Linked DNA regions of Gemmatimonas phototrophica. The protein of the gene in region 2 interacts with the protein of the main gene of each other region in a pairwise test. Links are inferred from orthologs where the notes say so. Each region holds a gene or a part of one and is shown on either strand. Other genes may lie near its edges. The genes, in order: GEMMAAP_RS09605 and ftsA.

Evidence for each region.
Region 1: the proteins of ftsA (region 2) and GEMMAAP_RS09605 interact in binary tests that used the Escherichia coli proteins (3 or more experiments, as listed by UniProt). The link is inferred for Gemmatimonas phototrophica from one-to-one orthologs.

The regions. Positions count from the first base shown.
Region 1 is NZ_CP011454.1:2,269,901-2,279,362, reverse strand. What follows is about bases 4,904-7,903. They hold GEMMAAP_RS09605 (rod shape-determining protein), read left to right. Parts: upstream 4,904-5,884; coding sequence 5,885-6,922; downstream 6,923-7,903. Other genes in these bases: mreC (rod shape-determining protein MreC), read left to right, coding at 6,958-7,903; ald (alanine dehydrogenase), read left to right, coding at 4,904-5,612. Also shown: GEMMAAP_RS09630 (serine/threonine-protein kinase), read right to left, coding at 1-537; rpsO (30S ribosomal protein S15), read left to right, coding at 675-935; GEMMAAP_RS09620 (polyribonucleotide nucleotidyltransferase), read left to right, coding at 1,017-3,209; GEMMAAP_RS09615 (M16 family metallopeptidase), read left to right, coding at 3,130-4,473; more of ald, read left to right, coding at 4,500-4,903; more of mreC, read left to right, coding at 7,904-8,091; GEMMAAP_RS09595 (rod shape-determining protein MreD), read left to right, coding at 8,091-8,600; mrdA (penicillin-binding protein 2), read left to right, coding at 8,643-9,462. UniProt on the Escherichia coli protein: Forms membrane-associated dynamic filaments that are essential for cell shape determination. Acts by regulating cell wall synthesis and cell elongation, and thus cell shape.
Region 2 is NZ_CP011454.1:1,904,430-1,913,866, reverse strand. The notes cover bases 6,463-9,437. They hold ftsA (cell division protein FtsA), read right to left. Parts: upstream 8,591-9,437; coding sequence 7,334-8,590; downstream 6,463-7,333. Other genes in these bases: murC (UDP-N-acetylmuramate--L-alanine ligase), read right to left, coding at 9,357-9,437; GEMMAAP_RS07885 (cell division protein FtsQ/DivIB), read right to left, coding at 8,587-9,351; GEMMAAP_RS07895 (M14 family zinc carboxypeptidase), read right to left, coding at 6,463-7,203. Outside these bases: GEMMAAP_RS07910 (hypothetical protein), read right to left, coding at 1-1,092; GEMMAAP_RS07905 (M23 family metallopeptidase), read right to left, coding at 1,241-2,512; cell division protein FtsZ, read right to left, coding at 2,509-3,783; more of GEMMAAP_RS07895, read right to left, coding at 4,315-6,462. UniProt on the Escherichia coli protein: Essential cell division protein that assists in the assembly of the Z ring. May serve as the principal membrane anchor for the Z ring.

The DNA.
Region 1 (9,462 bases), 370 kb from region 2 along the record:
GAAGTAGTGCGGGGTCCCCTGCACCTGATTGGTGTCTCCCAGCGACGTCCCGACCGCGAGGGCGCGGGCGAGCCCGAAATCGGCCACGACGGCATCGCCATCCTGGTCCAGCAGGATATTGTCCGGCTTGATGTCGCGATGAACGACCTGGCTGGCGTGGGCGACCGACAGGGCCGCGGCGATCCCGATGCCGAGCCGGACGACATCGGCCTCAGGCAACCGTCCCACCAGATTCAGCCGCCGCCCGAGCGTCAGCGGGTACAGGTCCATAGCCACAAAGGCCGCCCCGTCCACCTGTCCCACGTCGCGCACCGTCACGATGTTCGGGTGCCGCAAGCGCGCCGCCGTGGCGGCCTCCCGTCGGAATCGGGCTTCAGCGAGGTCTTGGCCGGCGTATTCGGGACGGAGAATCTTGAGGGCGACCGGGATCTCCAGATCGAGATCCACCGCCTCATAGACCCACGAAAAGGCGCCCGTCCCCAAATGACGGGTCACCCGGTACTTCCCGATTGTTCGCCCCAGATAGCGGTCGGGCACGTCTTGGTCCTTTACAGGGGGGGCTAAGTCGAGTAAGCTACCGTGCTTCCTGCAATTGCGCGCTCTAAACCCGCGGTGAATGTCACGCACCAACTTGCGCGACGACAGCTCGGATAACGGCTGAGAATACAACGACGATGGCGTTCGACAAGGCTACCACGATCGACAAGTACCGGGCCCACGAAGGGGACACCGGTTCGACCCGCGTACAGATTGCCCTCCTCACGGAGCGCATCAACTACCTGACGGGTCATTTCCGTACGCATGCGAAGGACCATCATGGTCGTCGCGGCCTCCTCAAGATGGTTGGCAAGCGCCGCCGTCTGCTGGACTATTTGAAGCGTACGGACGTGCAGCAGTATCGCACGCTCGTGCAGGACCTTGGACTCCGCTACTAAAAGCGGTTCTGTCACGTCGTCGCGCGGGGGCACCACTGCCTGCCGCGCGATTTGCGTTCTCATGAGGCTACAAAGCAGATGATGCATCGAATCGAGCGGACGTTCGCCGGTCGCCCTCTGGTTATCGAAACCGGACGTATGGCGAAGCAGGCAGCGGGTTCCGCAGTAGTGCAGTTCGGCGAGACCATGGTGCTCGCCGCCGTGACGGTCAGCGAGAACAAGAGCCCGCTCCCGTTCTTCCCGCTGACGGTCGAGTACAAGGAAAAGACCTACGCCGCCGGCAAGATTCCGGGTGGGTTCATCAAGCGCGAAGGGCGTCCGCATGATCACGAGATCCTTGCGGCGCGCATCATCGACCGCTCCATCCGGCCATTGTTCCCGGAAGGCTTCCAGAACGAAGTGCAGGTCTTCATCTACGTCATCTCGGCCGACCAGGAGAATGACGCCGATGTACTCGCGCTCGTCGCGGCTTCCTTCGCGCTGAACGCGTCGAAGATTCCGTTCCTCGGCCCCATCGCCGGCGTGCGTGTCGGTCGCGTGCAGGGACACTGGGTGCTCAACCCCACGTTCCAGCAGCTCGCGTTCTCCGACCTGGAGCTCGTGGTCGCCGGTTCGAAGGATTCCATCGTGATGGTGGAAGGTGGCGCGCTCGAAGTGTCTGAAGAGGACGTGCTCGAGTCGCTGCGCCTGTCGCACGACGGCATTCGTGAGCTTATTGCGGCGCAGGAGGAACTGCTCGCCAAGGTACAGCAGCCGAAAATGTCGTGGACGAAGGCCGAGACGCCGGAAGGCATCGTGGTGCGCGTGAAGGAGCTTGCATCGGGTCGAGTGCGTGAAGCGCTCAATCAGAAGGACAAGCACACGCGCGTCGAGGCCGTGGAGCGCACCAAGAAGGAACTCGCCGAAGGCCTGCTGGCAGAGTTCCCCGACAACGCCAAGGACATTCACACCATCCTCGGCGACGTCGAATATCACGAACTGCGTGCGCAGGTGCTCGATACCAATCTGCGTGTCGACGGGCGCAAGCCGAACGAAGTGCGTGGCATCAGCATCGACAACGGTGTGCTGCCGCGCGCGCATGGCTCGTCGCTCTTCACGCGTGGTCAGACGCAGGCGCTCGTGGCCGCGACCCTCGGTACTGCGAAGGACGCGCAACGTCTCGATTCCATCAAGGAAGCGGGCGAAGTCACGCGCTCGTTCATGTTGCACTACAACTTCCCGCCGTTCTCCACCGGTGAAGTGCGTCCGATGCGTGGCACCAGCCGCCGCGAAATCGGTCACGGCAATCTCGCCGAGCGTGCCATTCAGGGCGTGCTCCCCGACTTCGCCGACTTCCCGTACACCATCCGCATCGTCTCCGACGTGCTCGAGTCGAACGGCTCGTCGTCGATGGCGTCGGTGTGTGGCGGCTCGCTCGCCCTGTTCGATGCCGGCGTGCCCATGAAGGCGGCCGTCGCCGGCGTCGCAATGGGTCTGATCAAGGAAGGCAAGAAGTACGCGATCCTCACCGACATCCTTGGCACCGAAGATCATCTCGGCGATATGGACTTCAAGGTCGCGGGCACGACGGAAGGCATCACGTCTATCCAGATGGACATCAAGATCGAAGGGCTCGACCTCAAGATCATGGAAGAGGCCCTCACGCAGGCCAAGGAAGGACGTCTCCACATTCTCGGTGAAATGAGCAAGTCGCTCGCGACGCCGCGGACGGAGCTGTCCAAGTACGCGCCACGCATCGTGACGGTGCAGATCCCGGTCGACAAGATTGGTGAACTGATCGGTCCGAAGGGCAAGAACATCCGCGGCATTCAGGAAGAGACGGGTGCCGAGCTCACCGTGGATGACGACGGTACCGTGACGATTGCTGCTGTCGGCGGCGAGAGCATGGAGCGCGCGAAGCAGATGGTGCAGGCCATCACCGCGGAAGCGGTGGTCGGTGAGACGTACGAAGGCACCGTGAAGACGGTCACCGCGTTCGGCGCCTTCGTCGAGATCATGCCCGGCACTGAAGCGCTGCTGCACGTCTCCGAGATGAAGTGGGAGCGTGTCGAGAAGCCCGAAGACGTGTGCAAGAAGGGTGATCGTGTCACGGTCAAGCTCGTTGACCGCGATGAGCGTGGCCGCCTGCGCCTCAGCATGAAGGCGTTGCTGCCCAAGCCGGAAGGCATGGCCGACGAGCCGGAGCGCCCCCGTCGTGAAGACGGTGAGCGCAGCGGTGGCGGCGATCGTGGTGGACGTGGTGGACGGAACGGCGGTGGTCGCGATCGGCGCTAAGCCTCTGGGCGCTCCGGCGCCCACGCTGCACCGTACGGACCTTCCCAATGGACTGACCGTGCTCTCGGAAGCCGTTCCGGGAGCGCGGTCGGTTGCTTTCGGCGCCTGGGTTCGCGCAGCGACATTGCATGAACACCCCGAGCAGATGGGGGTCTCCCATTTGCTCGAACACATGGTGTTCAAGGGCACCCGATCGCGGAGTGCCCAGGAAATCGCGTTGTCCCTCGAAACCCTCGGGGGCTCGCTCGATGCGTACACCGAACGCGAGCACACGTCCTATCAGGCTCGTGTGCTCGACGAGCATCTGGCGGAAGCCGCGCATGTCATTGGGGAACTCATCTTTCATCCGCTGCTGCGATCGGAGGATCTCGCGCTTGAGCGCAAGGTGATCCTTGAAGAGATCAGCATGGTGGAGGACACGCCCGACGACATCATTTTCGATGTGCACAACCGTGCGCTGTGGGGAGACCATCCTCACGGCTTCGCGATTCTCGGAACCCGCGACACGGTCAAGACACTCGATGTCCCGGACATCCGGGCCCTCCACGCGCGGGCATATCATCCCGGGCGATTGGTGGTTGCCGCGTCGGGACGTGTTGAGCATGAGCAGCTGCTTGAAACACTGCGACAGACCGGGTGGATGGACATCCCGAAAGGTGATGTCACGCCGTTCCCGGTGGATCCGGTGGAAGTGGCTGGACCGCATGCGGAGCACATCAAGCGCAAGGACATCGGCCAGACGCACATCGTGCTTGGCGGGCAGGGCATCGCTCATGGCGATGATCGCCGTTATGCCTTTGCGTTGATCGACATGTTGTTGGGCGGCGGTATGAGTTCGCGCCTGTTTCAGCGGGTCCGCGAGGAGCTAGGCCTCGCATACAGCGTGCACAGCTTCAGCAGCGCGTACGCCGATACCGGATCGCACGGTGTGTATCTGGCGAGTGCACCGGAGACGGCGCAACAGGCCATCGACGCGGTCCGTGAGGTTCTGCGTGGAGTGGCACTGAATGGTTTGACGGCCAGTGAGTTGGCGGCGGGAAAGCGTCAGTTACGTGGGCAGTTGGTGATGTCCATGGAAGGCGTCTCCTCGCGCATGTATCGGGCGGCAACGACCGCGCTGTACGGCGAGCCGTTCCGCACGATTGACGAGCTGATGGCGCTCGTGGATGCCATCGACGAAGATCAGGTGCGCGACGTGGCGCGCGATTTCTTCGATCCGGATCGACACATTCTCGTCAGTCTCGGCCCCAAAGCGGTCCGCTGACGAACTCCCCCTATCCAGAATCGACTATGCGTATCGGTGTACCGAAGGAGATCAAGACCAACGAGAACCGTGTGGCTTTGGTCCCGGCTGGCGCGGAGGCGCTGGTGGCATCGGGCCACGACGTTTTCATCGAAACCGGGGCCGGCATTGGCAGCGGTTTCGAAGATGCGGCCTACGTGGCCGTTGGCGCTCAGATCGTTCCCGACGCGGCCTCCGCGTGGGGGAAAGCGGAGCTGCTTCTCAAGGTCAAGGAGCCCATCGCGCCGGAGTGGCAGTATCTGCGCCCGGACCTCACGCTGTTCACGTATTTCCATTTTGCCGCCGATGAAGCGCTGACCCAGGCGCACCTGGCCAGCGGAGCCACCTGCATTGCGTACGAGACCGTCGAACTCCCGAATCGCGATCTGCCGTTGCTGATTCCAATGTCTGAGGTGGCGGGGCGCATGGCGGTGCAGGAAGGGGCCAAGTACCTCGAAAAGCTGTATGGTGGTCGTGGCGTACTGCTGGGTGGCGTGCCGGGCGTGGCGCCGGCCAAGGTCGTAATTCTGGGCGGCGGCATTGTGGGCGTGAACGCCGCGAAGATGGCGGCGGGACTCGGTGCCAAGGTGGTGGTGCTCGACCTGTCGTTGGAGCGCCTGCGCTACCTGTCCGACGTCATGCCGGCCAACGTGCAGCTTGTTCACTCCAACCGACACAACATCCTTGAGCAGATCAGCACCTGTGACCTGGTCATTGGTGGAGTGCTCATTCCGGGTGCCAAAGCCCCCAAGCTCGTGCGGCGCGCCGATCTGGCCAAGATGCGTCCGGGAGCGGTAATCGTGGACGTGGCGGTGGATCAGGGTGGTTGCGTGGAGACGATCAAGCCGACCACACATGAGAATCCCACGTACACCGTGGACGGTATCATCCACTATGGCGTCGCCAACATGCCAGGGGCCGTGCCGCGCACGTCCACCTTGGCGCTCACCAATGCGACGTTGCCCTATACGCTGCAGCTGGCGAACAAGGGATGGAAGAAGGCGCTGAAGGACAATGGCGCGCTGCTGAAGGGGCTCAACATGTCCGGCGGAAAGGTCACCTTTCCGGGAGTGGCGGAAGCGTTCGGGATGGAGCTCACCGACCCCTCTTCGTTCCTCTGACCGGTATGGGGGGCCACTGGTGCCCGACGATCGCCTTGGTAGCTGCCCCTGATGGCACGCGGCCGGTCCCTGATGGGACCGGCCGCTTTTTTTGGTGTGACCGCGGAACTTTGCGGCCACCACGGACCTGACCGCTGACGGCGGCAGTGCGCTAGGTCACGATATTCCAACAGCTTGTCCGCTCTGGCGTGAGCCAATACGTTACCGTATACGTCGCTGCCCGTTTTTCACAGGCGCCACCCTCCGGTGTCGCGCCGCCCCGGTCTCTCTGGATGTTCTGGCCCTTCAGTAAGTCGAACTCGTTCTTCCCGGCGAATGCCATCGCCGTAGACCTTGGCACTGCCAATACGCTGATCTATGTGAAAGGCGAGGGGATCGTGCTGAACGAGCCCTCTGTCGTCGCGCTCGACCGTGAGACCAAGAAGATCAAGGGCGTTGGCCTCGAGGCCAAGCGCATGCTCGGGCGGACCCCCGATGGCATCATGGCCGTCCGGCCCATGAAGGACGGCGTGATCGCCGACTTCGATGTGACGGAAAAGATGCTGCGCTATTTCCTGACGCTGGTGATCGACAAGCACGTCTTCAAGGTGAAGCCGCGCGTGATCGTGTGCGTGCCGTCGGGCATTACGGAAGTGGAAAAGCGCGCCGTGCGAGACTCGGCACTCGGCGCTGGCGCCAAAGAAGTCTTCATGGTGACGGAACCCATGGCGGCGGCCATCGGCGTGGGTCTTCCGGTGGAGTCGCCCACGGGCAACATGGTGATCGACATCGGCGGGGGCACCACGGAGATCGCCGTCATCGCGCTGTCTGGCATCGTCAGCGATACCTCCATTCGTACTGGTGGCGATGAGCTGGACATCAGCATCGTGCAGTTCATGCGCAAGAACTACAATCTGCTGATCGGTGAGCCCACGGCGGAGCAGATCAAGATTCAGATCGGTTCGGCGTATCCGGTGGGCGAAGAACGTGAAATGGAAGTGAAGGGGCGCGATCTGGTCTCTGGCATTCCCAAGACGGTGCGCGTGCACTCCAGTGAAATTCGGGAAGCGGTGCAGGAACCCATTCAGCAGATTGTGGATGCGGTGCGGCGCGCGCTCGAAATCACCCCGCCGGAGTTGGCCTCGGACATCGTGGATCGCGGCATCGTGATGACCGGCGGCGGAGCGCTCATTCGCGGACTGGATGTGCTGCTCTCTCAGGAAACGGGGCTGCCCATTCATGTTGACGAGGATCCGCTCACGTGTGTCGTGCGTGGGACCGGCAAGATTCTTGATGATGAAGAGAAGTACTGGTCGGTGTTGACCACCTGAGTCACATCATTCCCCTTTTCACTCGCTGAATACGCGTGGCACGGAACGTTCGCGGCGAAGGGCGTCTCGACACCGGCCTCGTGCTGGTGTGCGTGGCATTGTCGGTCCTGGCTTTTCTTTCTCCGCGGCGCACGCGTGAAGACGTGGCCGCGCTGCTGCGCGCCACGGTGCTGTCGCCGCTGGTGCAACTCGAAGGGCGAGCCGCCACCATTCGCGCCGCTGTGGTGGCGCGCAATGACTTGCTGGTCACACGCGGGCGTGCGGTCACGGACACGCTGAGCCTGCGTGCCATCAGCGACGAGAACAGAACACTCCGCCAACTGCTTGGGTTGTCGGCGCGCTTGCAGGATGGCTTTGTGCCGGCGGAGCTGTTGCCCATTCGTGGTGGGGACGAATTCTCCATTGCGTTAACGGTGGGGAGTGACGTTGGCGTGCAGCCGTATCAGCCGGTGGTGACCGCTGATGGTCTGGTGGGCATGGTGGTTTCTGTCGATCGCACGACGAGCACGGCGCTCACGTGGGCACATCCCGATTTTCGGGTGAGCGTCATGAGTGCTGATCAGAACGCCTTCGGAATTATGCAGCCCCATCTGGCAGAAGGCGCCGAGCGGTGGTTGCTGGAAATGCGGGGCGTGCCGTTTCGCGCCAAACTGGATACCGGAACCCTCATTGTGAGTTCCGGGCTCGGGGCCACCTATCCCCGCGGCATTCCTGTCGGCACGGTGATCGGGGAATTGAGCACACCGGAAAAGTGGGCCCGGACGTATCTGGTGAAACCTGCGGTGTTGCCGGAGAATATTGGTCCGGTGCTGGTCTTGTTGCCGGGACGAGCGCAGCGCGGCGTGAATGGGGTGTGGACAAGCGCGGCAGCAGCGGACAGCGCCGCACGTGCGGTCGCCGCCGCGGGCGATTCGCTGGCGCGCGTCACCGCTCTCGATGAACTGGCCGCCCGTCGTGCCGCGCTGGACTCCCTGAGTGCCGACAGTCTGTCGCTGGCGGATACCATTGGCGGCGGGTTCGGCACCCGTGCCGACAGCAGCCTTCGAGGGGATAGCACGCGGATCCGACGTCCGGACTCCGGCACCGTGCGCGTGCCATTGCCGGTACGCGCTCTGGCGCCGCGTCCCCCCTTGGCCCGTCCCACGGTGCCGCCAAGGGAGCGTCGTTGATGCGGTCCGCTTCACAGTCTCCCGGAATCGGCAGCGCCCTGCGCGCGTGGCTCGGGTTTGCCCTGCTCATTGTCGCGCAGTTCAGCGTGCGTCCACTCATTGCCGGGCGCGCCGCGGCGGACTTCGCCGTGATCGCGGTGCTCTTCTCTGCCGTACGTATGCGTCCGGGGTATGCGGCATTGACCGGCTTTCTCACCGGGCTCGCGCTTGATGCCTTGGCTCCGGGAAGTTTTGGTGCCAGTGCCATTGTGCTCACGCTCGTGGCCTTTGGGGCATCGTGGCTCAAAGCCGTGTTCTTTGCCGACCACGTGGCACTCACCGGGTTGTTTGTCTTTGGCGCCAAGTGGCTGTTTGATATTGCCATGACGTTGCTCACCGGGGTTGGTGCGGGTGTGTCCCTGTTGGTGTCACTGTTGGTCTGGGCGCCACTGTCGGCGGCGCTGACGGCCATCATCGCGGTCCTGTTGCTGGTGTTGTTCCGTCCGTTGTATCGACCACACTCGTTGTAATGGTGGCGCACGGGTGCGCCCCGATCAGGTGAGGATGGCGGCATGAGTTACCATCCCAATTCCGTCTTGCGCCGCGCGCGGGTGGCGCGGGCGCTGCTGGTGCTCATTTTTACCGTGCTTGGCGGTGCGTTCTTCCGCACGCAGGTCTTGCAGAATGCCGAGTTCGTGCTGGCATCGGAAAGCAATCGTTTGCGGGAGGTACCACTTCCGGGGGCGCGCGGCATCATTTACGACCGCCATGGCGCCATCATTGCCGAAAACCTCCCCGGTTACTCCGTCTCGATCCTGAGTCCAACCACGGACTCCTTGCGATCGGCGTTACGGTCCCTGTCGCGCATCATCGAGATCGATTCGGCGCAGCAGGCGCTGGCCATTCGTCGCTATCGGGCAGCGCCAACACGACCGGCCGTGATCTTCAACGATGCCAGCTTTCAAGTGGTGTCCGTGCTGGAGGAGCGACGCTCGGAGTTTCCCGGGTTGATCATTCAAAGCGCACCCAAACGCTACTATCCGGATGCGCAGGCGGTCGCGGCGCTGGTTGGATATACCGGTGAAATTTCCCCGGAGCAGCTCGAGCTGCCGCGCTACGATGCCTACAAGGCGGGACAACAGGTGGGCAAAGGCGGACTCGAACTGCAGTACGAAGAGCAGTTGCGCGCTCGTGAAGGGAGTCGGTTCGTCGAGGTGGATGCGAAGAATCGTGTGGTTCGCGACAATGGCGTGCGCCCGGAGGTACAACCCGAGGCGCCACCGCCATTGCGCACCAACATCGATCTCGATCTCCAGCGGTATTCGCATGAGTACTTCGGCGACTCGCTGCGTGGTGCCGTGGTGGCCCTCGAGCCGCAGACGGGCGGTGTAC
Region 2 (9,437 bases):
CGTCGCCGATGCCGACGGTGCCGGTCGCCAGGCGGTGTCGCCGTGCACGATCAGCATGCCGGCCGCAGCCGCGCGCACCTTGACCTCGGCTTCGCTGATCGGGGCGAGTGAGCCTTCCACGCGCCACACATTGGGTGCGATGCGCAGGTAGGCCCGGGTGGGCACATCGAGGGCGCCGCGGAGAACCGTGAGCACTTCCCGCACGTCGATATCGGGCGCGGTGGAAACAAACACGGCGGTGGGTTTGTCACCCACATCCATGGCCACCGTGAGCGTATCGTTCCGCAGCTCCACATCACTCGCAATGTCGAGGACCGCCTGCACGATGGCAGTGCGGTCGCCGCGTGGCACAACGACCGGAATGGCGATACGGGTGTTCGCATAGGGCGCCAGCGCCGGGACGGCAGCGGTGGCGACTTCGGTACCATCAAGACGGATGTGCAGCGTACCGTCGGGGGTCGCCACACCTCCGGCGGCGACCGTGGCGGCGATGGCGATAGTGTCGGCGCCTGTGGCGGACACCGGCACCGCAAGATCGGCCAGCCCAACGTCACGTCGTGGCGCGTGTGCGAGGCGCAGCACTCGCGATCCCGGAGGCGCTTCAGACAGGGCGTCGGCGTCATCGACTTCGCCGTCGGTGACCAGGACCAAACTGCGTCCCAACGAGGCGGCACGGTCCACGGCCGGCCGTAAACGTGTGGACAGATCCTGCGGAGTAAGCTGTGCTGCGTCCGTGGTACTGGCGTCGCGCAGCGAATCGCCCACGAAGACCACGGGCGCATCACCCGGCAGCCCGGCAAATACCGAGTCGGCCAATTGCTGGCGCCAGGTGCGCACATAGGTGCTTTCATCGCCCACTGCGCGTCGCCATGAGGCCGACACATCGATGGCCACCAACGGCGCCCGCGGGGTGGCCCGCCCCAGGGGGGCCGACAGCAACAGCGCCGCCACAACCGTAACGGCAGCGCCGCGCAGGAGCGCCAGCAACCAGGTCAGTGCCGACTGTGGCGAACGTGCCGTCCCCACGGAACGTCCGTAGGCGAACCACGCCGCCAGCAGGCCAAGGGCTACGGCAATGAGCCAACGAATCACGAAGAAACGCTCACAGGGGGCGCGGACCAGAGAAAGGGCGCGGGGCAGAAGAATGGTGATTCTCCTGCCCCACCGGTGGGAGCAACGACTCCCGTGCTGTTACGCAGTGCCAGCGAGATTTGCTCGTGGCGAGGCGGCGGGGAGTAAATCAGTCGCCGCTGGGGCGCTGGGCGCCGCTGCGAACGGCCGTCGCCGCGGCGGGCTGATCGAGCTGGGCGAACAGCCGGGCCTTGAGTTGGGCGAAGGTGCTACGCTGTGCGGCGGCGAGCGGTTCACCGGTCTCGTTGCGCAGGGCAATGCGGGGATCTTTGTGCACGCCTTTCACCAACACTTCGAAGTGCAAATGCGGCGCCGTGGACAGCCCGGTGGTACCCACTTGCCCGACCGTTTGCGAGATGCTGACCGACTGTCCGGAGCGCACGTTGATGGCGCGCAAATGCCCGTAGCGGGTGACCACACCGTTGGTGTGCCGGATTTCGATGGTCTTGCCGTACCCACCCTTCCAGCCGGCAAAGATCACGCGGCCGTTGCCCAACGCGCGGACGGGCGTTCCCGACGCCGCGGCGTAGTCCATGCCCTGATGCCGGCGCACGGTGCCCAGAATGGGATGGCGCCGGAGGCCGAACACACTGGAAATGCGACGGAAGGCGAGCGGCGCTCGCAGGAAGGCCGCGCGCATGGACTTCCCTTCGCCATCGAAATAGGCCACCCGGGTGCCCTGCGTGAAGCGCATGGTTTCCACGGGCTTGCCGGCCACGGTCAGGCGAGCGGCAATGATGTTGCCCGGACGAACAAGGCCGTTGGGAGCCCTCTGACGCTCCACCAGTACACGGACCGAGTCGTTCTTTTGCAGATCACGGCTGAGATCGACGCGGTACTCCAGGATATCGGCCAAGGCATAGGCGAGCTCAGTACGCTGCCGCTCCGGGAAGGCATCCGCGCCGGCGGCAATGGCCGAGGTGAGGCTGGAAGTGATGACTCCGCCAACGACAACGGTATCCGTGGTCCACTGGAGCTTTTCTTCCTTCTCAACCCAGGTACTGCCGAACGAGCGCGTGAAGCGCACTACGCGATCGATGGCCAGTTGCAGCACGACTTCGGAGGCGCCGGAGTCCGGGTCCACCTTGGTGGTAATGGTGGCGCCAGCCCGGACCTTGGTGGGGTCGAGCGCGGAGGCGACACTCAGGGCTTCAGCGGCCTCTTTCGGTGCCAGCCCGGCCCGCTCAAGGGCCGCGGAGAGCGGTTCCCCCCGACGGATAGTGTCGGTCTTGGTACGCCAGCGGGCAGCAACGGAAACACGAGGCCCCGCCGCCAGAACACTGGCCGCGGGGCGCTCTTGAACGGGACGTCCCAGCGCGATAACAGCCGCTCCGATGCCCAGGCAACCGGCGGCGACGAGCAGCTTTCGCGAGGAAGTCAATCCATCTGTCTCCGTATGAACGTCGGGATTTCCATATCGTCGAGCTCAGGGCTGGACGATGTGGTAGTCGGTGGAACACGCGGGGCGCGCGGGGGCACCCCTTCCCAGGCAGGACGAGCTGGTGGAACTGGAGGTCTCGCCGCGGGCCGGGTGCCGGTGGGGAATGGCAACACGGACGGGGCTTTGGCTCCACCGGTCTGAACATCAGAATGTGGGGCAGCCGCGGCCCGGGGGGAAGGGGCGTAGGGGCTATTTGTGACAGCCGGGGCCGCTACCGTTGGCTGAGTCCCCTGCAAATAGCGATCAAAGCCGGTGGCAATGACCGTGACCCGGATCTCCCCCATCATGGCCGGCTCATGCACGGCCCCGAAGATGATCTCGGCGTCGTCGCCCACGGCGTCATGCACGATGTCGTTGATCTGGTGCACTTCGCCGAGCGTGAGATCCTCACCGCCGGTGATGTTGACCAGCACGCCCGTGGCGCCGGAGATGGAGACGTTGTCGAGCAGCGGCGAGGCAATGGCCTGCTGGGCCGCTTCGGTGGCGCGGTTTTCGCCGCGCCCGATGCCGGTGCCCATGAGTGCCGACCCGCCGTTCTGCATCACGGTGCGGACGTCGGCGAAGTCGACGTTCACCATACCCGTTTCGCTGATGAGCACGGAGATGCCCTGCGTGGCGTGCAGCAGAACTTCGTCGGCCTTCTTGAGGGCTTCGTGGAATGGGATGCCCTTGCCCACGACCGCCAGCAAGCGCTCGTTGGGCACGATGATCATCGTGTCCACATGCTTGCGCATTTCGTTGATGCCTTCTTCGGCCTGACGCATACGCTTGCGCCCTTCGAAGAGGAAGGGACGCGTCACGATGCCAACGGTGAGGGCGCCAGCCTCGCGCGCCAGCTGGCACACCACCGGTGCGGCGCCCGTGCCTGTACCGCCACCCATGCCGCAGGTGATGAACACGAGGTCGGCATTGCCGAGCACACGCTTGGTGTCTTCGCGGTTCTCTTCAATGGCCTGACGCCCGATTTCAGGACGGGCACCGGCACCGAGACCACGCGTGAGCTTCTTGCCGATCTGAATCTTGACGTCGGCCTTCGAATTCATGAGGGCCTGCGCGTCGGTGTTGACCGAGATGAATTCCACCCCTTCGAGGTGTTCCTCGATCATGCGGTTCACGGCGTTGCCGCCGCCACCGCCAACGCCCACCACTTTCATGCGAGCGTTCTGGGATCCGCTCTCTTCGAACTCGAAGGTCATCCGGGGGAGTTCCATAAACAGGCTGGCCGGCGCAAGGAGTGAATGACGCAGGCATCCGGGGTGAGGGGACGCCTCGCGGTCAGGTTGCGGCGAGCTCCACCGGCGTTGGTGGACCGCGCTCCTGACCAATGTGCAAATGTGGAGGAAGCAGTTCGTGGTACGGAAGCTCCCCTAGAATACACGTTCGATTGCCACGCGCAAGCACTGGATTTTGTTGAAGTTGGCGCTTTTTGCCGACGGTCCGGAGCGTCACAAATTCGGCCAATAGTTATCCACAGAAAAGCAACTCGCGATGGTTCGTGACATTTGACATGGCGATTGCCGTGTGAACAATTCCCCGATGTGATCAACGCCGTCTGAACACGATGTACAGGGGCATTTCGCGGTTCGTCGGTGGGCCGGCGAACATCGGAAGAGCGCCACGGAAAAATCGATGGGTCGCCATGCAACCGTGAACCACAAACCCGAACCCACAACCCGGAACTGATCAGTTTCGGGTTATGCGGTTCGGGTTTGTGGTGTTGGGTGGTACGGTCTCCGGCCCAACTACGGCTTCTTGGGCCCCACCACGTCGTTCCAGTTGATCAGGCTGTTGAAGACCATGTTGAACTCCCCGTGGTTCTGCCAGCGGTAAATGGGGTTGTTCGCAAACAGGATCACCCGACCACGTCCGTTTACCGCCTGCGGTACATCCACCGCGAACGGGCGGCTCCTGAGAGAGTCGGCGCCGGTCATCAGCCCTGACAACACGGCCTTGTCCCCCCCCACGTAGCGCGCCAGTACGTTCCCTTCATCCGCGATCCCCACCTTGAACGGGGTGCCGCCCACGTACTTCACGGGAATGGTCGTCTTGCCGAACCCGTAGAACACCGGATGCTCCGGGCGCGTAATGGTGGCTTCCACCAGCGGCCGCTGCGCCGTGAGCCCCACCACCGGGGTCTTGTCCACCGTGCGCGCCCAGCCAAACTCGATGGGCAGTCGCGCGCTCTCGCCAATGGCGATCAGTGTGCCGCCTTCCTCTAAGAAGCTGGCTACGGCATCAACGCCCTTCTGGCCAAAGCCACCCGTGATGTTGTCCGTCTCGCCGTACATGCCCAGGAACGGGTACTTGGGGTCCTTCTTGTACGGCACGGGGCGCGCGGCGGGCGCCTGCATCACCGTGGTCTTCGACAGATTTTGCTCGGCCATCAGAATGACATCGAAATCCCGGCGCAGGTTGCCCTGCATCAGCCGCTCCTTGTAGACGAGCGTGAAGGGGATCTTGAATTCGTCAAACGTGAGCCGATACCAGCCGAGGTTCTGCGTGCCGCTCCACTGCGAATAGATGGCCACCCGTGGCGCCTCGGCATTGTGCGTTCGCACGGTCGGCACCGACGGCAGATATGCCGCCGTGAGACCGAGCGAATCCACCAGCTTGCGTACCACCGTCGCGTGCTTGGCCTCGATAAGGAACGATCCTGCCGGATACGTGGTATCGCCGGCGGCAAAGCCCTGCTCTGCCACCTTCATGGGCACGCTGCGCAGGAGATAGCGGAAGGTGACCATGTGGTTGCTGCCCAGATGCGCCACGGCAATGGTGTTGCCACCGGTGCCCGCGAGTGTCCCCTTGGCAATGGCGCGATCAACGTTGGTGACCGGAGTCTTGAGAATGCTGGAGTCGCCGACTTCCAGTACATCGACGCCCATGGCAAAGCCCATGCTCCAGCCGCTGTCGTCGTACGTGTTCAGTCGCGCGTCAGGATACTGCTGCTTCTCCAGCAAATTCTTGGCGAGGCGGCCATACGGCTGATCGCGCTTGATGATGTACGAACCGGCAGGATACGTGGTGTTGCCCACCTTCACCGGTGCCGTGGCCTGACCGATTTCGATCCGCTGCACCCGCAGCAGGTTCACCATTTCGATCACGCGCGTCATGTCGCGCTGCACCGGGATGACGAATCCGTATGGCGCCTTGTTCTTCCCTTCTTCGATGCTGTTCCGCGTCTTGATGTAGAAGTTCTCCAGCACCGTTTGCGGGAACATGCTGGCCAGCTGCAACGCCGAGATGACGCCGGTCTGCATGTAGTTGGCGTTGGAGCGACGGGTGAACGTGGCAATGTCGTTGAAGCCAATGGGATTGCCGCGATACCACTCGCGATCCTGCGCGCCGCCCCGACCCGTTGGGATGGCACCAGCGCGCCCGCCAAAACCACCACTCGCAGAAGCCGCCCCCACCGCCATGCCACGGCGCGCGTTGGCCATCGCGGTGCTGTCGAGGTCTCGCCCCGACTGTGTTTCGTACATCTTCATGAGGCCGTTGTGGTTGTACGCCACCGAGCCGAGATAGCCGGGCGACCAGCCATCCATGAAGGCGTGCGTGTACACGCCGGGCATGCCCCACTTGGTCATCTGCGCCATTTCCCAATTGCCGAACCACGGCAGTTCGGCGAACAGAATGGGATCGAGATTGGGGTTCTGCGGCGGTCCACCGGTGTACGTATAGAGCAACGGCTGCGCTTCATGCAGGTCGTGCATGATGGGCGGGTACGCGGTGAAATACCAATCAATGATCGCGCGCATCTGCACCAACTTGATGTTGATGTCGCGATTGTTGTCGTGATACACGTACTTGCCCCAGTACGGCACCTGTCCGCCCGCAAAGCCACCCGGAGCGGGAGCGGTGGGGGCCGCCGGCGCGCGGCGTGTGGTGTCATTGGGCGCCGCCGCACTCGGTGCCTGCGCCGTCACGGTAGGCTGCGCCATGGAGAGGTTGCGCAGGAACCAATCGACGTTGCGATCACGCCCATCGGCATCGGCCGCCGGCGTGATGGAGACATACAGCTGTTCGCGGATCTGACTGATAATGGGCGACGTCTCAGCAGCAAGTCGGTAGGCAAGCTCCATGAGTGTTTCGGAGGGGCCCGTTTCTCCCGAGTGCAGTCCGCCCATGAGGTGATAATGCGGCTTGGTCTGCGCCAACAAGGACTTGACCTGGTCCTCCGTCATGCCGCGCGGATCGGCGATGCGCTTCAGGTTGGCGCGGTTCTGCGCGACCTTCTGCATGTTGGCTTCGCTGGAGATCCAGACCACGACCAGCTCGCGTCCTTCGTCAGAGCGGCCAATGGTTTCGACCTTGACGCGTGGCGTCGCCTTTTCAAGTGCACGATAGTAGGCGAGCTGCTTGTCGTAATACGTGAGGATGCGGGGCGCGCCCACGTGATAGCCGAGTACATCACGCGGCGTAGGAATGCCGGGCACCAGTGGCAGGTGATCTACCAGGGGGCTGGAATGCTTGGCATTGGCCAGCCATTCCTTGATGCTCTGCTCAAAAGTGGGATCCTGCTTCTGGGCGGGATCACGCGTATCGAGCGTGAGCTGCTGGGCGGGAATACTGAGCGGCGCGGCAATGAGCAGACCGGTGACGCAGCGCCGAAGAGTGGCAGTGAGAGTGGACACGGGGGCCGGTAGATGGGTGCGAAAAGAGTATCTTCTCCTTTACGCAACATTGCGGACCGGCGTTCGGCTACCACCGTCAAGACGAACGTGCCGCCGGCGCATGCAGGCGGCGGCCTCCCTGCTGATGCGACTAGAAAAAGTCCTGCAGCCAGGTTTTTACACGTGACGCGAACTTGTCCACCCCACCACCGCCGCTGAGAGACGTACGGCGCGAAACGACGCCGCCCAGAGCTGCGCGATGTGCGCCGTACAAGGCCAGTCCGGTCACGGTGGCAAAGCGCGGATCGGCAACGTTCTCCACCAGCCCATCGAGCTTGGCGCCGGGTACGCCAATGCGCACGCCGAGGCCAAAGACATCGGCCGCGAGTTCGTTGATACCTTCGAGCGAAGCGCCACCGCCGGTCAGCACAATGCCGGCGTTGAGCTTGCCCTTGAAACCGGCCTGCTGCACTTCGCGCACGACCTTGTCGAAGATCTCATCCATGCGCTGATGGATGATGTGTGTCATGAGCTCGCGCGAGATGTGGCGTTCCCCGTGCGACCCAGACGCCGGCATGGCGATGACCTGCTCCGGATCGATGAGCGGCTCGTAGGCACACCCGTACGCTTCCTTGAGCTGCTCGGCATCGTGCTGCGTAATGCCCAGCCCCTGCACCAGATCGCTGGTGACGTTGTTGCCGCCATACGGGATGGTGCCAAGATGCCGGATTTTTCCTTCGTGGAAGATGGCCAGATCGGTGGTACCGGCGCCCAGTTCCACCAGCACGACCCCCAATTCTTTCTCTTCCTCGGTGAGGACCGCCAATGCACTGGCCAACGGCTCGAGCACCAGCTCGCGCGTCTTGTAGCCGGCGCGTTCGATGGCCTTGCGCAGGTTCATGGCCGGCGAGCTGCCGATCGTGACGAGATACATCTCCGTCTCGAGCCGCGTTCCGATCATGCCCACGGGGTCACGAATGCCGTCGGCCTTGTCCACGCGATACTCCTGCGGAATGGCGTGCAGCAGTTCGCGGTCCTGCGGAATGGCCATGGCACGCGCCACTTCGTTGACGCGCTCCACATCGGGGCGCGTGATTTCATCGCCGCTGATGGCCACCACACCGGTGGAGCACATGGCCCGCACATGTTCGCCGGCGATGCCCACATACAAGCCGTCGGGCTGCACACCGGCCACACGACACGCTTCTTCGACCGCCTGCCGGATGGAGCGGGTGGCTTCCTCGATGTCACTCACGACACCGCGTCGCAATCCCATGGTGCGCGTCGTGCCCACGCCGAGCACCTTCAACCGCGGCGCACGCGGCACATCCCCATGGACCGCGGCCACGAGGGCGGTGGTGTGGGCGGTGCCAATATCGAGGGCGGCTACAATGGGTTCGGACGTCATGGCTGTCTGGCGATCACCTGGTTACGGAAGCGCAGGTCGAGCTCCACGGCGCGCAGGCGGTTGCGCGCGAGGTCGGCTTCCACCGGTAATATGTCCTTGAAGCGGGCTACGGTCACCTCGGGGGTGGTCCGAACCACAAATGCGTCGAGCTTGATGCGAAATTCATCGGGCGCTGTGCCCGATTTGACCCGGTCGGCGCGCTCCACTCGGGCAAAGAGTCCGGGTTCGGAGCTCCGGAGCCCCTCCAGGAGGTGCATCAGGGTACTGTCGGCCGAAACCGACAGCGGCACATCCATGGGCACCTCGGTGGGATCAATGGGCAAGCGGTGCCCTGCCCCGTCCACCGGGTCCAGCCGCCCTCCCTTGCGACGCACCAGCGCCACGGGTTCGCGTTCGACGACCCGGACCAGCATGGTGCCCGGCAACTGCCGCTCGACCGTTACACTCTGCACCAGGGGATGGTCCTGCAACCGCCCCGCCAGCGGCGGCAGTGGCTGCCACACCGACTGCGTGGTGTCCACCTTAAGCAACGCCATGGCCTCACTGCGGGGCGTATAGCGCATGCCTTCGAACACCACTCGCCGAACCCGGAAGAACTCGAGGGTGGAGAGCCACCGCGGTCCCCACCAGGGACTGGCCAGCACCCCGCCAACAAGCGCCACTAACAGCACCCGGCGCAGCACACGCCACCAGAGGGGCCGCGTGCCATCGTTGGATGAGTCCGCCGTCGTGGCGGAGGGAGTGAGCGTACGAGTGGCCACGCGACTCAGTGGTGTGAAGCCGTCGCGCGCAAACGATCGAGCAGTTCCGGTCCGGTACGGGTGATGTCGCCGGCGCCCATGGTGAC